4 regions of the Streptomyces sp. NPDC097595 genome follow, and region 4 is predicted to be linked to each of the others. Evidence: riboswitches for the same ligand, from Rfam matches in the RefSeq annotation. Region 4 holds a riboswitch; each other region holds the start of a gene.

Region 1 (4,201 bases), on a different contig from region 4:
GGCGGCGCGGGCGTTGGGCGCGGCGACGGCGGAGCGCGGGGTGCCGCGGTCGGCGTGGCCGGCCCCGCGCCCGTCCTCGGAGGCGTCGTAGGAGGCGCGCTCGGCCGGGGTGAGGCGGGCGAGCAGGCGGCGGGCTTCGGCCAGCTTGGCGCGGACGGTCGCCCGGTGCTCCTTCAGGGCGGCCTGCCGGGAGGCCAGCTCGGTGAGCCTGCCGGCCGCCTCGGCGCGTACCTGGGCGATCTCCGCGACCTGGCGGCGCACCGAGCGCACCTCGGTGGCCCGGCGCTCACCGGCCTGCTCCGCGTAGGTGGCGCGGCGCAGGTACTGGTCCGGGTCGGAGGAGAGCGCCAGCTGCACGGAGGGGTCGATCCCGCCGGACCGGTACTGCGCGGCGGCGTACGCGCCGAGCACGTCGCGGGCGGTGTTGAGGCGGGCGGTCCTGCGGGCGGCCTCGTCGCGCAGGGCGTCGACCGACTTGGCGGCGGCGGTCGCCTCGGACTTCGCGCCGTTGTACTTCTCGGTGGCGACCTCCGCCTCCCGGTACAGCCGGTCCACCTGGGCCTTGACCTGCTTCGCGGTGGGCGCGGGGTCCGCGTGCGCGGCTCCGGGCAGCACGGCGGCCGTCGCGGCTCCGGCGACGGCGAGGGTCGCCGCGGTGCGGGCCGCGGAGGCGGTGGTGAGGCGCTGCCTGGGTTTGCGATGCGCTGCCACGGGGGCGGGCGTCCTTCCGTGCGACGGCCCGACGGGGTGTACCGGCGGGATGCTCCGGTGGCCGGCGAGGACGGTCCCTGGTCCACGGCCACCGGGAAGGGACGCTAATCCGAGGTCACGGAAAGGTGTCGTTATGGCGGTTATTGCCCGCTCTTGGCGTGGCATTGTCGCCGGATGACCGCTCTTGAAGCCCGGGTGACCAGGAGAAGGGCGACAGAATCAGGCAAAAAGTGCATTCATCATTCAAGCGACCCGTAGGCCCCACCCTGCCCGGAGCGGTCCGGGGAGCGGGTTCTAGGGTGCGGAACCATGCGCGTACTCATCGATTTCGTCGTCGCCCTGCACATCATCGGCATCGCCGCCCTGCTCGGCGGCTTCCTCGGCCAGATGAAGGCGATGAAGGCCGGCACCGCCCGGTTCGTCCCCGGGATGCTGCACGGTGCGCTGACCATGCTCGTCACCGGTGTCGCCCTGGTCGGCCTGGACCAGGCCGACGACCACCCCGTGAACAACGTCAAGATCGGGATCAAGCTGCTGTTCCTGGTCGTGATCCTGGGGCTCGTCTACATCAAGAGGGACGAGGAGAAGGTCGAGAAGGGGGCCTTCGCGGCGGTCGGCGCGCTGACCCTGGCGAACATCTTCATCGCCACGCTCTGGACCTGAGCCGCGCCAAGCGGGAGGGCCGGTCCGCGCGGACCGGCCCTCTTCCCCGGTCAGGCCGGGCGCACACTCCCGTAGATCGGCATGTAGTAGATCGACTCCTCGCGCACGTTCGCCCCGGGCTTCGGCGCGTGGATCATCATCCCGTCGCCCTTGTAGATCCCGACGTGGCTGATGTCGTCGTAGAAGAAGACCAGGTCACCGGGTTGCAGATCGGCCGTCGCGATCCGCGTCCCGACGTTCACCTGGTCCCAGGTGGTACGCGGGATGTCGACGCCCGCCGCCTTCCAGGCCGCCTGCGTCAGTCCTGAGCAGTCGTACGAGGAGGGGCCGGTCGCCCCCCAGACGTACGGCTTGCCGAGCTGGGCGCGGGCGAACGCGAGGACCTTCTCCGCCTTCGTGGAGGCGCTGCTCCCGGAGCCGGTGTCCGAGCCGGAACCCGTCTCCGTACCGCCGCCGCCCGACTCCTTGGCCTTCTGCTCGGCTTCCTTCCGGGCGGCGGCCTGCTTCTTCGCCAGCTCGGCGGCCTTCCGCTCGGCCTCCGCCTCCTTCTTGCGCTCCAGCTCCGCCAGACGCGCCTTCTCCTCGGCGGTCAGCTTCGACAGCAGCGTCCGGGCCTCGGTCAGCTTCGTCTGGACGTTCTGCTTGCTGGTGCGCAGATCGGCCTGCGACTCGGTCAGCGTCTCCAGGCTCTCCACGGCCTCGGCCCGCTGCTTGGACACCTTCGCCTGCTGCGTACGGAACTCCGTGACCGCCTGCTGCTGGCGCTCGGCCATCCGGTCCATGAGGTGCGTCTGGTCGAAGAACGACTGAGGGTCGTCGGCCAGGAAGAAGGTCGCGGTCGGCGCGAGGCCGCCGTTGCGGTACTGGGCGGCGGCGTAGTTGCCCAGCGTCCTGCGGGCGTCGTTCACCTTCTCGGTGCGCTTGGCCACGTCGTCCAGGAGCGAGTCGACCTTGGACTTCTGCTGGTCCGTGGCCTCCTTGGCCTGGTTGTACTTCTGGGTCGCGGTGCCGGCCTGCCGGTACAGGTCGTCGACCTTCTTCTGGACTTCCTCGATGCTCGGCTTCGGCGCGGGCGCGGCCATCGCGCTCTGGGAGGACAGCAGGGTCACCGAGGCCAGCGCGGCCGAGGTCAGCCCGACGGCCGGGGCGGTGGAGCGCATCCGGGTGCGCGGTTTGCGATGCGACGCCAAGGCCGGCATCTCCTTCCGTGGACCGCCTACCGGGTTAGCTGTCGGGTTCGGGCGGAACGGAAGGCTGCCCTACGGTCCGGTGGGGAAGGACCGATTCACCCCGGTACTGCGTGTGGGTCCCCGGTTCCGGGCGGGCCCGGATTCGGCGTGGCGGCACGCTCGGCGTAGGTCGCCTCTGGGGGTACGGGCCGTCCGAACGTGCACGCTAGCCAACTGATGGGGCCGCTGTGAAGGTTGGTGTGCGATATGCCCGATACATTTCCGTGACCTTTTCGGAGCGGGACCGGGTGTCAGTGGAGAGCTTTAGACTCGGACAGCGATGAGCAGCCTCTTTGACGACAGTTTCCTGGCCGGCCTCCAGCAGGAGGAGGACGCGCCCCCGCCGCCCCCCGAGGACTCCGCACCCGAAGCGGTGCCGGAGGACCTGTTCGCGGGCGTGTTCGAGGGGCCCCCGCCGCCCCGTGACGCGTACTACCGCGACGGCGCGCACCGCCCGGTCATCGACCCCGAGGCGCTGCTCGACGGGCTGAACACCGAGCAGCGCGCCGCCGTCGTGCACGCCGGGTCGCCCCTGCTCATCGTCGCGGGCGCCGGCTCCGGCAAGACCAGGGTGCTCACCCACCGCATCGCCCACCTGCTGGCCGAGCGGGGCGTCCACCCCGGCCAGATCCTGGCGATCACCTTCACCAACAAGGCCGCCGGCGAGATGAAGGAGCGCGTCGAGCAGCTCGTCGGGCCCCGGGCCAACGCGATGTGGGTCATGACCTTCCACAGCGCCTGCGTCCGCATCCTGCGCCGCGAGTCCAAGAAGCTCGGCTTCACGTCCTCGTTCTCGATCTACGACGCGGCCGACTCCAAGCGGCTCATGGCCCTGGTCTGCCGCGATCTGGAGCTGGACCCGAAGCGGTACCCGCCGAAGTCCTTCACCGCCAAGGTCTCCAACCTCAAGAACGAGCTCATCGACGAGGAGACCTTCGCGGGCCAGGCGGCCGACGGCTTCGAGAAGACGCTCGCCCAGGCGTACGCGATGTACCAGGCCCGGCTGCGCGAGGCCAACGCGCTGGACTTCGACGACATCATCATGACGACGGTCCACCTGCTCCAGGCGTTCCCGGACGTCGCGGAGCACTACCGCCGCCGCTTCCGGCACGTCCTGGTCGACGAGTACCAGGACACCAACCACGCCCAGTACACGCTGGTACGCGAGCTGGTCGGCCCGGCCGGTCCGGAGAACGCCCCCGCCGAGCTGTGCGTCGTGGGTGACGCCGACCAGTCGATCTACGCCTTCCGGGGCGCGACCATCCGCAACATCCTCCAGTTCGAGGAGGACTACCCGGACGCGACGACGATCCTCCTGGAGCAGAACTACCGCTCCACCCAGACGATCCTGTCCGCAGCCAACGCGGTCATCGAGCGCAACGAGAGCCGCCGCCCCAAGAACCTCTGGACCAACGCCGGCACCGGCGCCCGCATCACGGGCTACGTCGCGGACACCGAGCACGACGAGGCCCAGTTCGTCGCCGAGGAGATCGACCGCCTCACCGACGCGGGCGACGCGAAGGCCGGCGACGTCGCCGTCTTCTACCGGACGAACGCGCAGTCCCGTGTCTTCGAGGAGATCTTCATCCGCGTCGGCC
Region 2 (4,201 bases), on a different contig from region 4:
GCCCGGACATGAGCGGTGTAGGTGGCGATCTTGCCGCGCAGATGGCGCAGCACGGGGACGCCGCGGGTGTCGAAGCCGGTGGTGACCATGACGGTGCCGACCGAACGCGTGAGGTCGGCGACCGCCCGCTCGAAGCGTTCGGCCACGTCGTCCGGGTCGGTGCCCGGCCGGATGATGTCGTTGCCGCCGGCGCAGAAGCTCACCAGATCGGGGGCGAGTTCCTTGGCGCGGGGCACCTGCTCCTCGACTATCTGGTCGAGGAGGCGTCCTCGTACGGCGAGATTGGCGTACCGGAAGTCCCCGGTCGCCGGGCCGGGCTCCGGGAGCCGGTCCGCGAGGAGTACCGCGAGCCGGTCGGCCCAGCCGACGAACCTTCCGTCCGGGCCGGGGTCGCCGACTCCCTCGGTGAAGCTGTCGCCAATCGCCGCGTACGACCCGATGGCGCCCTGTCGGTCGACGGCGCCCTGCTGGAGGTTGTTCGAATCGTCTGCCACAACCGCATATCCTGCACCCCGGAATGTGACCTACGCGACCGTAATAAGGGGTTGACGGGTGGTGAGATAAACCACCCGGTCAGTTTTCGGTAAAGGGGGAATAAGCAGAGGGACGGCGCACCGCCGTGCGCCGTCCCTCTGTGTCGTTCAGGGGCCCGGATCACCGGGCCGGTACTGCCTGGATCAGACGTTGATCCCGTGCGACGCCAGGTAGGCGATCGGGTCGATGTCCGAGCCGTACTCCGGGCCGGTGCGGATCTCGAAGTGGAGGTGCGGGCCGGTGGCGTTGCCGGTGGCGCCGGAGAGGCCGACCTGCTGGCCCACGGTCACGGTCTGGCCCGCCGAGACGGAGAGCGAGGACATGTGGCCGTACTGGGAGTAGTGGCCGTCGGCGTGCTTGATGACGACCTGGTTGCCGTAGGCGCCGCCCCAGCCGGCGGTGACGACGGTGCCGGAGGTGATGGCCTTCACGCTGGTGCCGGTGGAGACGGGGAAGTCGATGCCGGTGTGGCTGCCGCTGGACCAGCTGGCACCGGAGGCGCGGTAGGCGGTGGTGTGGTTGCCGGGGACCGGGTGGACGTAGCCGGAGGCGTTGTCCTGGGAGGCCGGGGCCTCGGTCTGCGCCTCGGTCTTGGTCTCGACCTTCGTCTCGGCCTTGGGTGCGGCCTTCGCCTCGGTCTTCTCCGCCGTCTTGGCGGGGGCCTTGGACGGGGTCGCGGCGGCGGGGGCCGCCTTGGCGCCGAGGGTGAGCTTCATGCCCGGGAAGATCAGGCTCGGGTTCTCGCCGACGGCCTCGCGGTTGTCCTGGTACAGCTTGTGCCAGCCGCCCTTGAGGTGGTGCTGGGCCGCGATCTTCGACAGGTAGTCGCCGGAGACGACCGAGTACGTGGTGGTGCCGGCGCTCTTCGCGGGCTTGGCCGGGGCGGTGTGCGCGGCGACCGACTTCGACGTGGCCGGGGCGGACTGCTCCGCGGCGTGGGCACCGGTGGCGCCGAGCAGCGGAAGCGCGATGACGGCTCCGCCGGCGCTCGCGGCGACGACGCCACGGGCGATGGTGCTGGACTTGGGACGGCGGTGCTTACCCGAATTGGGCATGAAGAATTTCCTCTCCGGCGCCTGCGAGGTGAGCTGTCGGGTTCGGGCTGGAGATGCCCGGCCGCGCCTGGCGCGACTTCACCCCTAGCCGTCCGGTCGTCCCGGTCGGCGGCTTACCTGGTTCCCCCGCTCCTGCCACACGGTGAAGTGGATGCGAATTCCGGACGGCGGCAGGATTGGGCGTTCCATCCGGATGGCATGGAACGTAAGCGAGCCGGGACGGCGGAAACAAGCCACGTGTTCGGCACCGGATTCCGCACCGGAATTGCGGTGCGGAATTCCGGTCACACTCCGTGGATTACGGATCTTGGCTTTCCGCGCGGCGCGGGGACTACCCAGCCGGGCCGTCACCACACACCGTCACGGATATGATCCCGCTCACGAGCGGGTGATCATCTCCCGCACAACCGGGGCAGGTTGGGCATATCCCATCAATACGGACATGTCGCGGTCGTCCTCCGCGTCGACGGGGAGCGGGCGGCCGAGATGATTGCCCCAGGAACCGATGTCGTATCGTCGCGGTCGTGGGCCCGTCGGCGACACGCGCCGGGGCAGAGCCTCCAGGAGTGACCGTGACGCAGCAGCTGCCGCAGACCCCGCCGGCGGAGCCCGTACTCACCGGCGTCCGCAACTTCCGCGACGTGGGCGGCCTGCCCACCACCGACGGCCGCCAAGTCCGGCACGGCAGGCTCTACCGCAGCGGCCACCTGGCACACGCCACGGCCGAGGACGCGACGTTCCTCGGCGGGCTCGGCCTGCACACGGTCTTCGACTTCCGCAACACGGCGGACCACAAGCTGGACGGCCTGGACATCGAGCTGCCCGGCGTACGGAATGTGAGCATCCCGCTCAGCGACCCGGCGGACGGCGCGGAGTTCTGGCGGATGGTGCGCGACGGCAACATCGCGGAGCTGCGCTCGATCCTGGCCGACGGCAAGGGGACCCGCCGCATGGTCGCCTCGTACCGCTCGATCATCCTGGAGCGCACCGCCGAGCACAGCCGGGTGCTGCACGCCCTGGCCGAGGACAGCGTGCCCGCCCTGATGCACTGCGCGGCCGGCAAGGACCGGGCCGGGCTCTCCATCGCGGTGACGCTGCTGGCGGTGGGCGTCGGACGCGAGACCATCGAGGCCGACTACCTCAAGTCGAACGACGCGCACCGCCGCTACCGCATCCGGCGCAGCGACACCTCGGCCGCCGGGTTGTCCCCGGAGGTGCTGGAGCTGCTCAACCCGCTCTTCGGCGCCCAGCCCGACTACCTCGCCGCGGCCTTCGCCGCCATCGACGAGACCTGGGGCGGCACCGACCGCTATCTCGCCGACGGGCTGAAGCTCACGCCCGCCACCCGTGAGCAGCTGCGCGAACGCCTCCTCGACGAGAGCTGAGCCGGCTCCCCCTACTGGTTGTGCATGCCGACCGCGAAGAGCAGGTACAGGAACGCGGCGATGACATGCCCGACCACGAGATAGGCGAAGAGGCGGATGACGAGTCCGCGCGGCATCTTCTTCTCCTGGGTGTCGGCGCCGGGACGCGGGGCCGGGGTGAGCGGGTCGTAGTGCTCTGAATCGGACATGACGGGCCTCTCAGCGACGGTGGACCTGGCCACCGAGGCACAGGTCGGCGGCGGGGCTCTGCAGCAGGGTGTGGACGAAGAGCAGCTCGGCGCCCTCGGGTTCGGGGGCGGCGATCCGGTGCGGGGTGAGCGAGTCGAAGTGCGCGCCGTCCCCGGGCGCGAGGTCGTGGACCGTCTCGCCGAGCGTCACCCGGAGGCGGCCGCTCAGGACGTACAGCCACTCCTCGCCGGGGTGGACGCGGACCAGGTCGCCCTGGGCGCCGTACGGGACGCGGACGCGCAGCGCCTGCATCGCCCGGCCGGAGCCGCCGGCCTGCTGGTACAGCCAGCCGTCGGCGGCCGGGCCCTCGAACGGGCGGCCGCGGACGATCGCGTCACGTTCCGGGGGCATCTCGCCGAGCAGCTCGGAGACCGTCGTACCGTAGATCCTGGCCAGCTGGAGCAGCATCGGCAGCGAGGGCTGGCGCCGGCCCGTTTCGAGCCGGGAGAGGTGGGCGGGCGAGAGCCCGGCCCGCTGGGCCGCGGTCTCCAGGGTGAGACCACGGCCTCGGCGCAGATCGCGCAGGCGTGGCGCGACACCGGGCAGCTCACCGGCCGCCAGGTCGTCCGGAGGGTTCATACCTCCATTGGGCCCAAGAATTTCCCCTGAGGCAAATTTCTTGCCTCAGGGGCAAAACGCCTCAGCGGTTGGCGACGGCCTGCTTCACCAGGGTCCGTCCGAAGTCCCACATCAGTCCCCCGCCGCTGTGCGCGTCGTCCATGACGGCGGTGAACGCCTCCACGAAGCGGTCGACGTCCGCGTCATCGATGACCAGCGGCGGGATCAGCTTGATCACTTCGAGGTGGTCGCCGGAGACCTGGGTCAGGATGCGGTGCTTCTGGAGCAGCGGCACGACGACCATCTGCGCGAAGAGCCCCTTGCGGGCCGCCTGAAGCATGGTCCAGCGGCTGCGCAACTTCAGCGAGGTGGGGCGGCCGAACTCGATGCCGATCATCAGCCCGCGCCCCCGCACCTCGTGCAGCAGCTCGTAGCGCCCGA
Region 3 (4,201 bases), on a different contig from region 4:
CTGGTACTCCTCCTCGGTGATCGCGCCCTTGTCCTTGAGGTCGGCGAGCTTCGACAGGTCCTCGACATGGCCGCCCTTGTGGCCGCCGCCCTCCGTACCCGCCGCGTCCCTGATGTACGCCTTGAAGGCTGCGTCGCGTTCCTTCGCCTCCTGGACGTCGCGCTTGCCCATGGACTTGCCGCGCGCGATCACGTAGATCAGCACGCCCACATAGGGCAGTACCAGCGCCAGGATCAGCCAGCCGGCCTTGCCCCAGCCGCTCAGGTCATGGCTGCGGAAGATGTCCATGATGACCCGGAAGAGGAGGAAGAGCCACATGATCCAGAGGAAGAACCAGAGCATCGTCCAGAACAGGTTGAGCAGGGGATAGTCGTCCATCGTCCACTCCCGGATCCGCGTCGGGTTGCTGAATCTGAAAACAGTCATATCACCGCATTCACCCCATTGCCCGTTGGTGTGGGCCGAGGGGTGGAGGGGTGCGCGGGCCGAGGCGGCCGGGCCGTGGTCATGAGGGCCCCGAACATGACGTAGAGTTGGGTTCACCGACGCGGGGTGGAGCAGCTCGGTAGCTCGCTGGGCTCATAACCCAGAGGTCGCAGGTTCAAATCCTGTCCCCGCTACTGAAACATCGGGCCCGGCACGCAAGCAGCGTGCCGGGCCCGATGCATTGTCGGCGCCCCGCCCCCTCGCCCCATCGGCGGCCGAGGAGTCGCCCGCCGGCCGGGCAGCGGCGAGGCTGGGGGAGGGTGCGCGGTACCGGCCGCGGCGGCACCGGGCAGGAGACCGCAGGTGGGGAAGTGGACGCGACGGTGGCGAGGGCGTGACGGCGCGGGCAGCCGCCGCTTCGTCCGGGTGCTGCCCGCCGCGATGATCGTCGTGGGGGTGGCCTTCGACTACTTCACCCCGCCCGCCTTCACCGCAGTCCCGATATTCGCGGCCGCCCCGCTGATCGCCGCGCCGTTCTTCGGTCTCGGCGCCACCCTCCGGATCGGGCTCGCCGGGGTCGTCGCGATCGCCGCGATGCGGCTCTACACCGGGGACCTACCGGGCGCGGTCCCGTTCATCGAGATGCTCACCGTGCTGACGGTCGCCTTCCAGGCCGGGGTGATCAACCGGGTCGTGCGGCGCGGGAACGATCAGCTGGCATCCGCCCGGATCATCGCCGAGACGGCCATGCGGGCCGTGCTGCCCGCCCCGCCCGAGCGGATCGGCGGACTCCAGGTGGCCGCGCGGTACGAGGCGGCGCAGGCGGACGAGTTCGTCGGGGGCGACCTCTTCGCGGCCGCTGACACTCCGTACGGCGTACGGCTGGTGTTGGGCGATGTGCGCGGGAAGGGGCTGGAGGCGGTCGGCGCGGTGGCGGTGGTGATCGGGGCGTTCCGGGAGGCGGCCGAGCAGGAGAAGTCGCTGGAGGGCGTGGCGCAGCGGCTGGAGCGCGCGCTGGCGCGTGAGTCGGTACGGCGGAGCAATCTGGACGCGTTCGAGGGGTTCGTGACCGCCGTGCTCGCGGAGATCCCGCCGGGCGCGGAGCACGTACGGATCGTGAACCGCGGCCATCCGGATCCGCTGCTGCTGCACGGGGACGGGGCGGTGGAGGCACTGACGCCCTCGGAGCCCGCGCTTCCGCTGGGCATGGACCTGGGGGTGCGGCCGGACCGCTCGGACGAGTGGGAGCTGCCGGCCGGCGGGACGCTGCTGTTCTACACGGACGGCCTGTCGGAGGCCCGGGACGCCGACGGTGTCTTCTACGACCCCGCGGAGCGGCTGGGCGGGCGGCTCTTCCCCGGCCCGGAGGAGCTGCTGTCCGCGCTGACCGACGACGTACGGCTGCATACGGGGGGCGAGTCGACCGACGACATGGCGCTGCTCGCGGTGGCCAGGCCGGCGAAGGGGCAGCCCGACCGGCGCAGGACGGTGAAGATCGTCAAGCGGGGTACCACGCTCAGTGACTGAGGGGCGCCGCTCCGCATAACAGTTGACGCAACGTCAGAAAACGCGTAGTGGCTGAACGCCGATCAACTCGCCCGATTCCACCCTGTTGTGCCCCGTAAGTCCAGGCCGAGCACGTGAACGATCAGTGGGAACAGCTTGGAATCGGAGCCGTCTGTCTATTAACGTTCGATAACGCAGCGCGGTTGTCCCAGCCGTCGTCAGGACGGCGCCGCGCGCGTGCGCCGAATTCCGCAAGGGAACCGGGGAACCACCTACATGGGGTGAATCGGGCATCGTCGTCTTCACAAGAGGCGAAGGAACCCGTAGGAGACCTTCCTGCTCCGAACCCGTCAGCTAACCCGGTAGGCGAGAAGGAAGGAAAGGAGCGCGCCCGCGTGGCGTCCAACAAGCCTGCCCCCGAATCGCCTTCCCGGTTCGTGCCCGAGTACGGCGCCGACTTCGCGTCCGGCCCCGGCACCGCCTACATCCCGGAACAGGGCGGTGACTACGTGACCGATCAGGGCAACGGCTTCGCCACCGGCGCCGGTTTCGGCAGCGGCTTCCGCGCCGACGACGCCGACTCCGAGCGGACCTGGGAGGAATGGAACCCCACCGAGGAGTCCGTCCGCCCCGTCCGCGGCAAGCACCGTGTCGCCAAGCAGCGCAATGGTCTGGCCCGTAGCTCCACCGTCCTCGGCGTCGGTGTCATCGCGGCCGTCGGCGCGGGCGGCATGGCCACCGCGCAGAGCAAACCGCCGGTCTCCATCTCTCTTCCCGATTCCATCGCGGACAATCTCCCCGACGCCAAGTCCCTTCCCGGCGTAGGCGCGTTGTTCTCCGGCGAGAGCGAGGCCGAAACCCCCGCGACCGCCACCGCCGCCGCCCCGCTGACCACCGCCGGCATCACCACCACCGAGGCCGAGCAGGGCACCACGGACGCCGGCGAGGCGTTGCGCGCCCGCATCCTCCAGCAGGCCGAGCAGCAGCAGGGTGCCGCCGACGCCGAGGCGAAGGCGGCCGAGGAGAAGGCCGCTGCCGAGAAGGCGGCCGCCGAGGCGAAGAAGCAGCAGGACGAGGCCGAGGCCAAGGCCGCCGCCGAGAAGAAGAAGGCGGAGGAGGAGGCGAAGAAGAAGGCCGAGGCCCTGCGCCTGGCCAAGCTCGCCGCCAGCTACGCCATCCCCACCTCCTCGTACACGATCACCTCGACGTTCGGCGAGGCCGGTTCGATGTGGTCCTCCGGCTACCACACGGGCCTCGACTTCGCGGCCCCGACCGGCACCCCGATCAAGGCCATCCACACCGGCACCATCAAGTCGGCCGGCTGGTCCGGCGCCTACGGCTACCGCACGGTGCTGGAGCTGGAGGACGGCACCGAGCTGTGGTTCTGCCACCAGTCCTCGATCGGCGTCACGGTCGGCCAGAAGGTCACCACCGGCGACACCATCGGCCGCGTCGGCGCGACCGGCAACGTGACCGGCCCGCACCTCCACCTGGAGGTCCACACCCCGGACGGCACCGGCATCGACCCGATGGCCTGGCTGCGCGCCCGCGGTCTGACCGTCTGAGGTCTCCTCTCTTCCGGCGCCCCGGCCCTTCCCCGCATACGCCCGGCCGCCCTTCCCGCACGCGGCCTTCCGAACCCCGGCAGCCCTGACGCATACCCCCCCCGACGTCAGGGCTGCCGGTTCGCGTGGCCGCGGGCCGCCGGATGTAGACGGCACGGAATGGCGAGTGGGCCGGAATAGCGAGCGGGCCGGAAGCCGTTGTTCCACTCATGACTTCACTGCGCAATCTCGGCCCGTCCGGCCTCCAGGTCTTCCCGCTCTGCCTCGGTGGAAACGTCTTCGGCTGGACCGCGGACGAGGACCAGTCCTTCGCCGTTCTCGACGCGTACGCGGCGGCCGGCGGCAACTTCGTGGACACCGCCGACGCCTACTCGCACTGGGTTCCCGGCAATGAGGGCGGCGAGTCCGAGACCGTCATCGGCAAGTGGCTCGCCTCGCGCGGCAACCGGTCCGATGTCGTGGTGGCCACCAAGGTCGGTGCCCTCCCCGGCTACAAGGGCCTCTCGGCGCCCACCATCAAGTCGGCCGCCGAGGAGTCGCTGCGCCGGCTCGGCACGGACCACATCGACCTGTACTACACGCACTTCGACGACGAGACCGTCCCGGTCGAGGAGATCATCACCGCCCTCGACGAGCTGGTGAAGGAGGGCAAGGTCCGCGAGATCGCCGCCTCCAACATCAGCGCCGCGCGGCTGCGCGCCTCG
Region 4 (4,201 bases):
GGGGCGGAGCAGGGGGACGGGGAATCCGGCGAGGACGGCCAGCCGGAGCAGGCCGGGGGTGCGCGAGGGGAGGTAGATCCCGCCGGCCCGGCCGCCGACCGCCTCGACGGCGTGTACGACGGACTGGGCGAGCACCAGGGACAGGTCGTCCGGTGCCCGGCCGTCCTCCGGTCCTGCGGGCGGTCCGCCGCTCGGGCCGAACGGCAGCCGCCCGGCCGCGCCGTGCCAGGTCACACAGCCAGCATGCTCCCGGGCGGCCGGTGCGGCACGTCGGAGGCGCCCCCCGGGCCCGCACGGCCGGCGGGGCGCGGCGCGACACGCGGGAGCGGTGGACACCACGGCTGTGGCGTCCACCGCTCCCGCACGGTCCGGGCCAGCGATTACCGGCCCTGGTCCGGCCTGTCACCGAACTGGTCATTGGCCTTCTGCTGGGCCGAGTCGACCTGGCCGCTGTACTTGCCGCCGGTCTTCTTGTCGACGTAGTCGCCGCCCTTCTCGACTCCCTGGCGGGCCTGGTCCGGATGCCCCTTGATCATGTCCTTGATCTTGTCGAGCATGCCCATGACTGACCTCCTAGAGACGCTGACCGTTCCAGCATCCGCGCCTTGCCGTGCCCTCGCATTCCGGGGCCGGGGCCACCGTGGGCGGCAGGGCACGCGAAAGGGGCGGGAAGAAGCGCTTCCGCTTCTTCCCGCCCCTGCTCACGACCCTGCCCCGAGCGCGGGGCCGGTGTGGATCAGTACGCGCCGAAGACGTTGTCCATCGAGCCGTACGTGGCGGCGGCGTAGTTGCACGCGGCCGTGATGTTGGCGACCGGGTCGTAGAGGTCCATCGACGTACCGGGCACGTGGTACGCGTCGAAGGTGGGCTGGATCACCTGGAGCAGCCCCTTGGAGGGGGTGCCGTTGACGGCGTTGATGTCCCAGTTGTTGATCGCCATCGGGTTGCCCGAGGACTCGCGCATGATGTTGCGGTAGATGCCGTCGTAGCTGCCGGGGATGCCATGCTGCGCCATGATCGCCAGGGATTCCTTGATCCAGCCGTCGAGGTCGTCGGTGTACGTGACGGACGCCTGGGTCTCGGCGGGCTTCTCGGCGGCGACCGGGACGACGGTGCGCTCGGAGCGGTCGGCGCGGTCGGCGCTCTCCGTCCGGGGGGCGGTGTCGCCGTTCTTCTCGGCGGTCTCCGCCTTGAATGCGCTCTTCTTCGCGGCCTTGGGGGCGGCGGCCTCGGACTTGGCGCCGATGGTGAGCTTCAGGCCCGGGTGAATGAGGTCGGGGTTGCCGCCGACGGCACCGCGGTTGTCCTTGTACAGCCGCTCCCAGCCGCCGCTGAGGGAATGCCCCTGGGCGATCTTGTAAAGCGAATCGCCGGACACCACGGAATAGGTGGTGGGCGCGGCCTTGCGCACGGCAATTTCCTTGCCGGCGACGGAAGTCGGGGCCGCGGCCTTTTCGGCGACGACGGTCTTGGCGGGGGCGGCGGAGGCCGATCCGGCCGAGATCAGGGGGAGCGCGAGAACGGCTCCGCCCGCGCTGACGGCGATGAAACCGCGGGTCAGGGACGCGGACTTGGCACGACGGTGCTTACCCGTGAGGGTCATGGCGTATTTCCTCTCCGTCGCCTACGAGGTGAGCTGTCGGGTTCGGACTGGAGATGTCCGGTCGCACATGGCGACTTCACCCCTAGCCGCTCCGGATTCCGGACCGGCGGCAAACCTGGGTCCCCCGCTCCTGCCGTACGTGAGTGGTCGGGTTCCCGGACGGCGGCAGGATTCGGCGTTCCATCCGGATTGATGACGGGACCGTAAGCGAGAAACGACAGCCGGAACAAGCCCGGAATTGCTGATCACAATTGTTTTGCAAGATCAATCAAAGGAAATGCTCATGATCGCCCGAGTCGGGGGAAGTCAAATTTCTTGGCACGACTGGGAACCGGGAGATCGGATTGCGCGTCAGAAACGGCTGACGTGACGCTGCCCACTGTGGGCGTAATAGAAGCATTAGTCCGTTTTGAGTGTGTCTGGCACCATCAAAACCGCCCTGATCGCCCGTAATTGACTTTTTGCTCAAGTAGGTGCAAAAAGGGCATCCGGCGACCCGGGAACGGCCAGGATCGCGGGTTCCGACCCCCTCGCTCGCGTGATCACTCTATGGTTAGGCTTACCTAAGTGTTGCCGCCCCTCGTTCACCGTCACAGGGAGACCCCAAGACCATGGCGCCGCATTCCGCCCCTTCTTCCCGTCCTTCCGTCGCCCCGGCCGACCAGGAACTCACCGGGCGGCTCGCCCTCGTGACGGGAGCCGGACGCGGCATAGGAGAGGCGGTCGTGCGGGCGCTCGTCGCGCGCGGCTGCCGGGTCCTGGCGACCGACGCGGCCCCGGAGGGCGTCGACGCCCTCGCCCGGGAGCACGAAGGGAGCGTCGTGGCCCGGGCGCTGGACGTCACGGACGCGGCCGCCGTCGAGGCCCTGGTCGCGGAGGCGGAGGACACGCTCGGCGCTCTCGACATCGCGGTCAACGTGGCCGGGATACTGCGCTGTTCACCCGTCACCGAGCTGACCGACGAGGACTGGCGGGCGACGTTCGCCGTCAACACGGACGGGGTCTTCCACGTCTCGCGGTCCGTGGCGCGCCGGATGGCGGAGCGGGGCGCGGGCAGCATCGTCACCGTCGCGTCCAACGCCGCCGGCATCCCCCGTACGACCATGGCGGCGTACGCCGCGTCGAAGGCCGCCTCCGTCATGTTCACCAAGTGCCTCGGCCTGGAACTGGCCCCCCGGGGCGTCCGCTGCAACACGGTCTCGCCCGGCTCCACGCTCACCGACATGCAGCGCGGGATGTGGCCGGCCGGTGAGGCGCACGACGACGGGCCCGCCGCGCAGCGCGTCATAGCCGGGGACCTGGCGAGCTACCGCACGGGCATCCCGCTCGGCCGCATCGCCGAACCGGCCGACATCGCCGAGGCGGTCGCCTTCCTCGTGTCCGACCGGGCCCGCCACATCACCCTGCACGACCTGTACGTCGACGGCGGCGCCACCCTGCGCGCCTGACCCGTCCGACCGGCGCCCTCACAACGGCCATCCCCCTGGAGACCTGGAACGATGACTGCCTCACCGTACGAAGACGCCCCGACCTGGCCCGCGGAGTTCGCCGCCCGCTACCGCGCGGCCGGGCACTGGCGCGGCGAGACCTTCACCGGCATGCTGCGCGAACGGGCCGAGGCCCACGGCGACCGCGTCGCGCTGATCGACCCCGCGCCCGGGCGCCGCGCCTGGACGTACCGGGAGCTGGACGAGCGCGCGGCCCGGCTGGCGGCCGGCTTCCGGGCGCGCGGGATAGCCAAGGGCGACCGGGTAGTCGTCCAGCTGCCCAACATCGCCGAGTTCGCCGAGGTCGTCTTCGCCCTCTTCCGGATCGGCGCACTCCCCGTATACGCGCTGCCCGCCCACCGCGAGACGGAGATCGGCTACTTCTGCTCCTTCGCCGAGGCCGTCGCCTACGTCATCCCGGACCAGCACGCCGGATTCGACTACCGCGCGCTCGCCACCGCCGTACGGGACCGGGCGCCCGGCCTGAAGCATGTGTTCGTCGTCGGCGACCCGGGCGAGCACACCGCCCTGTCCGATGTGCCGTGCGACGCGGCCGGGGAGCCCGAGGACGGGCCCGAACCGCACGACCTGGCCTTCCTCCAGCTGTCCGGCGGCACCACGGGGGTGCCGAAGCTCATCCCCCGTACGCACGACGACTACATCTACTCGCTGCGCGGCTCCAACGAGATCTGCGGCGTCGACGCGGACACCCGCTTCCTCGTGATCCTGCCCGCCGCGCACAACTTCCCGATGAGCTCACCCGGTTGGCTCGGCACGCTGTACGCGGGCGGCACCGTGGTCCTCTGCCCGCGCCCCGACCCGGCCACGGCGTTCCCGGTGATCGAGCGGGAGCGCGTCACCATGACGGGCATGGTGCCACCGCTCGCCCTGGTGTGGACGGACGCGGCCGCTGCGGCGGAGCAGGACCTGTCGAGCCTGGAGCTGATCCTGGTCGGCGGCGCCAAATACAGTGAGACGGCCGCCCGGCGCCTCGAACCGGCGCTCGGCTGCCGGCTGATGCAGGTCTTCGGCATGGCCGAGGGCCTCGTCAACTACACGCGCCTGGACGACGACTACGAGACCGTCGTCTCCACCCAGGGCCGGCCGATCT

The links. A riboswitch is a leader RNA that binds a small molecule or an ion and turns the genes downstream of it on or off. The one in region 4 is predicted to bind cyclic di-AMP.
Region 1: it holds a riboswitch for cyclic di-AMP, as region 4 does, so the genes downstream of both, ACIQZN_RS07495 (NlpC/P60 family protein) here and ACIQZN_RS14010 (transglycosylase SLT domain-containing protein) in region 4, are expected to answer to the same signal.
Region 2: it holds a riboswitch for cyclic di-AMP, as region 4 does, so the genes downstream of both, ACIQZN_RS01005 (peptidoglycan DD-metalloendopeptidase family protein) here and ACIQZN_RS14010 (transglycosylase SLT domain-containing protein) in region 4, are expected to answer to the same signal.
Region 3: it holds a riboswitch for cyclic di-AMP, as region 4 does, so the genes downstream of both, ACIQZN_RS33340 (M23 family metallopeptidase) here and ACIQZN_RS14010 (transglycosylase SLT domain-containing protein) in region 4, are expected to answer to the same signal.

What each region holds. Positions count from the first base shown of each region.
Region 1 is NZ_JBIWCN010000004.1:83,167-87,367, reverse strand. It holds gene ACIQZN_RS07505 (NlpC/P60 family protein) at 1-711, opposite strand, end outside; gene ACIQZN_RS07500 (hypothetical protein) at 1,021-1,374, shown strand; gene ACIQZN_RS07495 (NlpC/P60 family protein) at 1,425-2,573, opposite strand; cyclic di-AMP (ydaO/yuaA leader) riboswitch at 2,572-2,722, opposite strand; gene pcrA (DNA helicase PcrA) at 2,884-4,201, shown strand, end outside.
Region 2 is NZ_JBIWCN010000001.1:226,510-230,710, reverse strand. It holds gene ACIQZN_RS01010 (SGNH/GDSL hydrolase family protein) at 1-494, opposite strand, end outside; gene ACIQZN_RS01005 (peptidoglycan DD-metalloendopeptidase family protein) at 678-1,589, opposite strand; cyclic di-AMP (ydaO/yuaA leader) riboswitch at 1,593-1,749, opposite strand; gene ACIQZN_RS01000 (tyrosine-protein phosphatase) at 2,162-2,974, shown strand; gene ACIQZN_RS00995 (DUF6126 family protein) at 2,986-3,162, opposite strand; gene ACIQZN_RS00990 (helix-turn-helix domain-containing protein) at 3,173-3,781, opposite strand; gene ACIQZN_RS00985 (aspartate aminotransferase family protein) at 3,843-4,201, opposite strand, start outside.
Region 3 is NZ_JBIWCN010000030.1:55,077-59,277, forward strand. It holds gene ACIQZN_RS33325 (SHOCT domain-containing protein) at 1-378, opposite strand, end outside; tRNA gene ACIQZN_RS33330 (tRNA-Met) at 547-620, shown strand; gene ACIQZN_RS33335 (PP2C family protein-serine/threonine phosphatase) at 790-1,953, shown strand; cyclic di-AMP (ydaO/yuaA leader) riboswitch at 2,163-2,316, shown strand; gene ACIQZN_RS33340 (M23 family metallopeptidase) at 2,328-3,497, shown strand; gene ACIQZN_RS33345 (aldo/keto reductase) at 3,707-4,201, shown strand, end outside.
Region 4 is NZ_JBIWCN010000007.1:244,756-248,956, reverse strand. It holds gene ACIQZN_RS14020 (SpoIIE family protein phosphatase) at 1-234, opposite strand, end outside; gene ACIQZN_RS14015 (Rv0909 family putative TA system antitoxin) at 381-563, opposite strand; gene ACIQZN_RS14010 (transglycosylase SLT domain-containing protein) at 737-1,603, opposite strand; cyclic di-AMP (ydaO/yuaA leader) riboswitch at 1,607-1,791, opposite strand; gene ACIQZN_RS14005 (2,3-dihydro-2,3-dihydroxybenzoate dehydrogenase) at 2,215-3,051, shown strand; gene ACIQZN_RS14000 ((2,3-dihydroxybenzoyl)adenylate synthase) at 3,103-4,201, shown strand, end outside.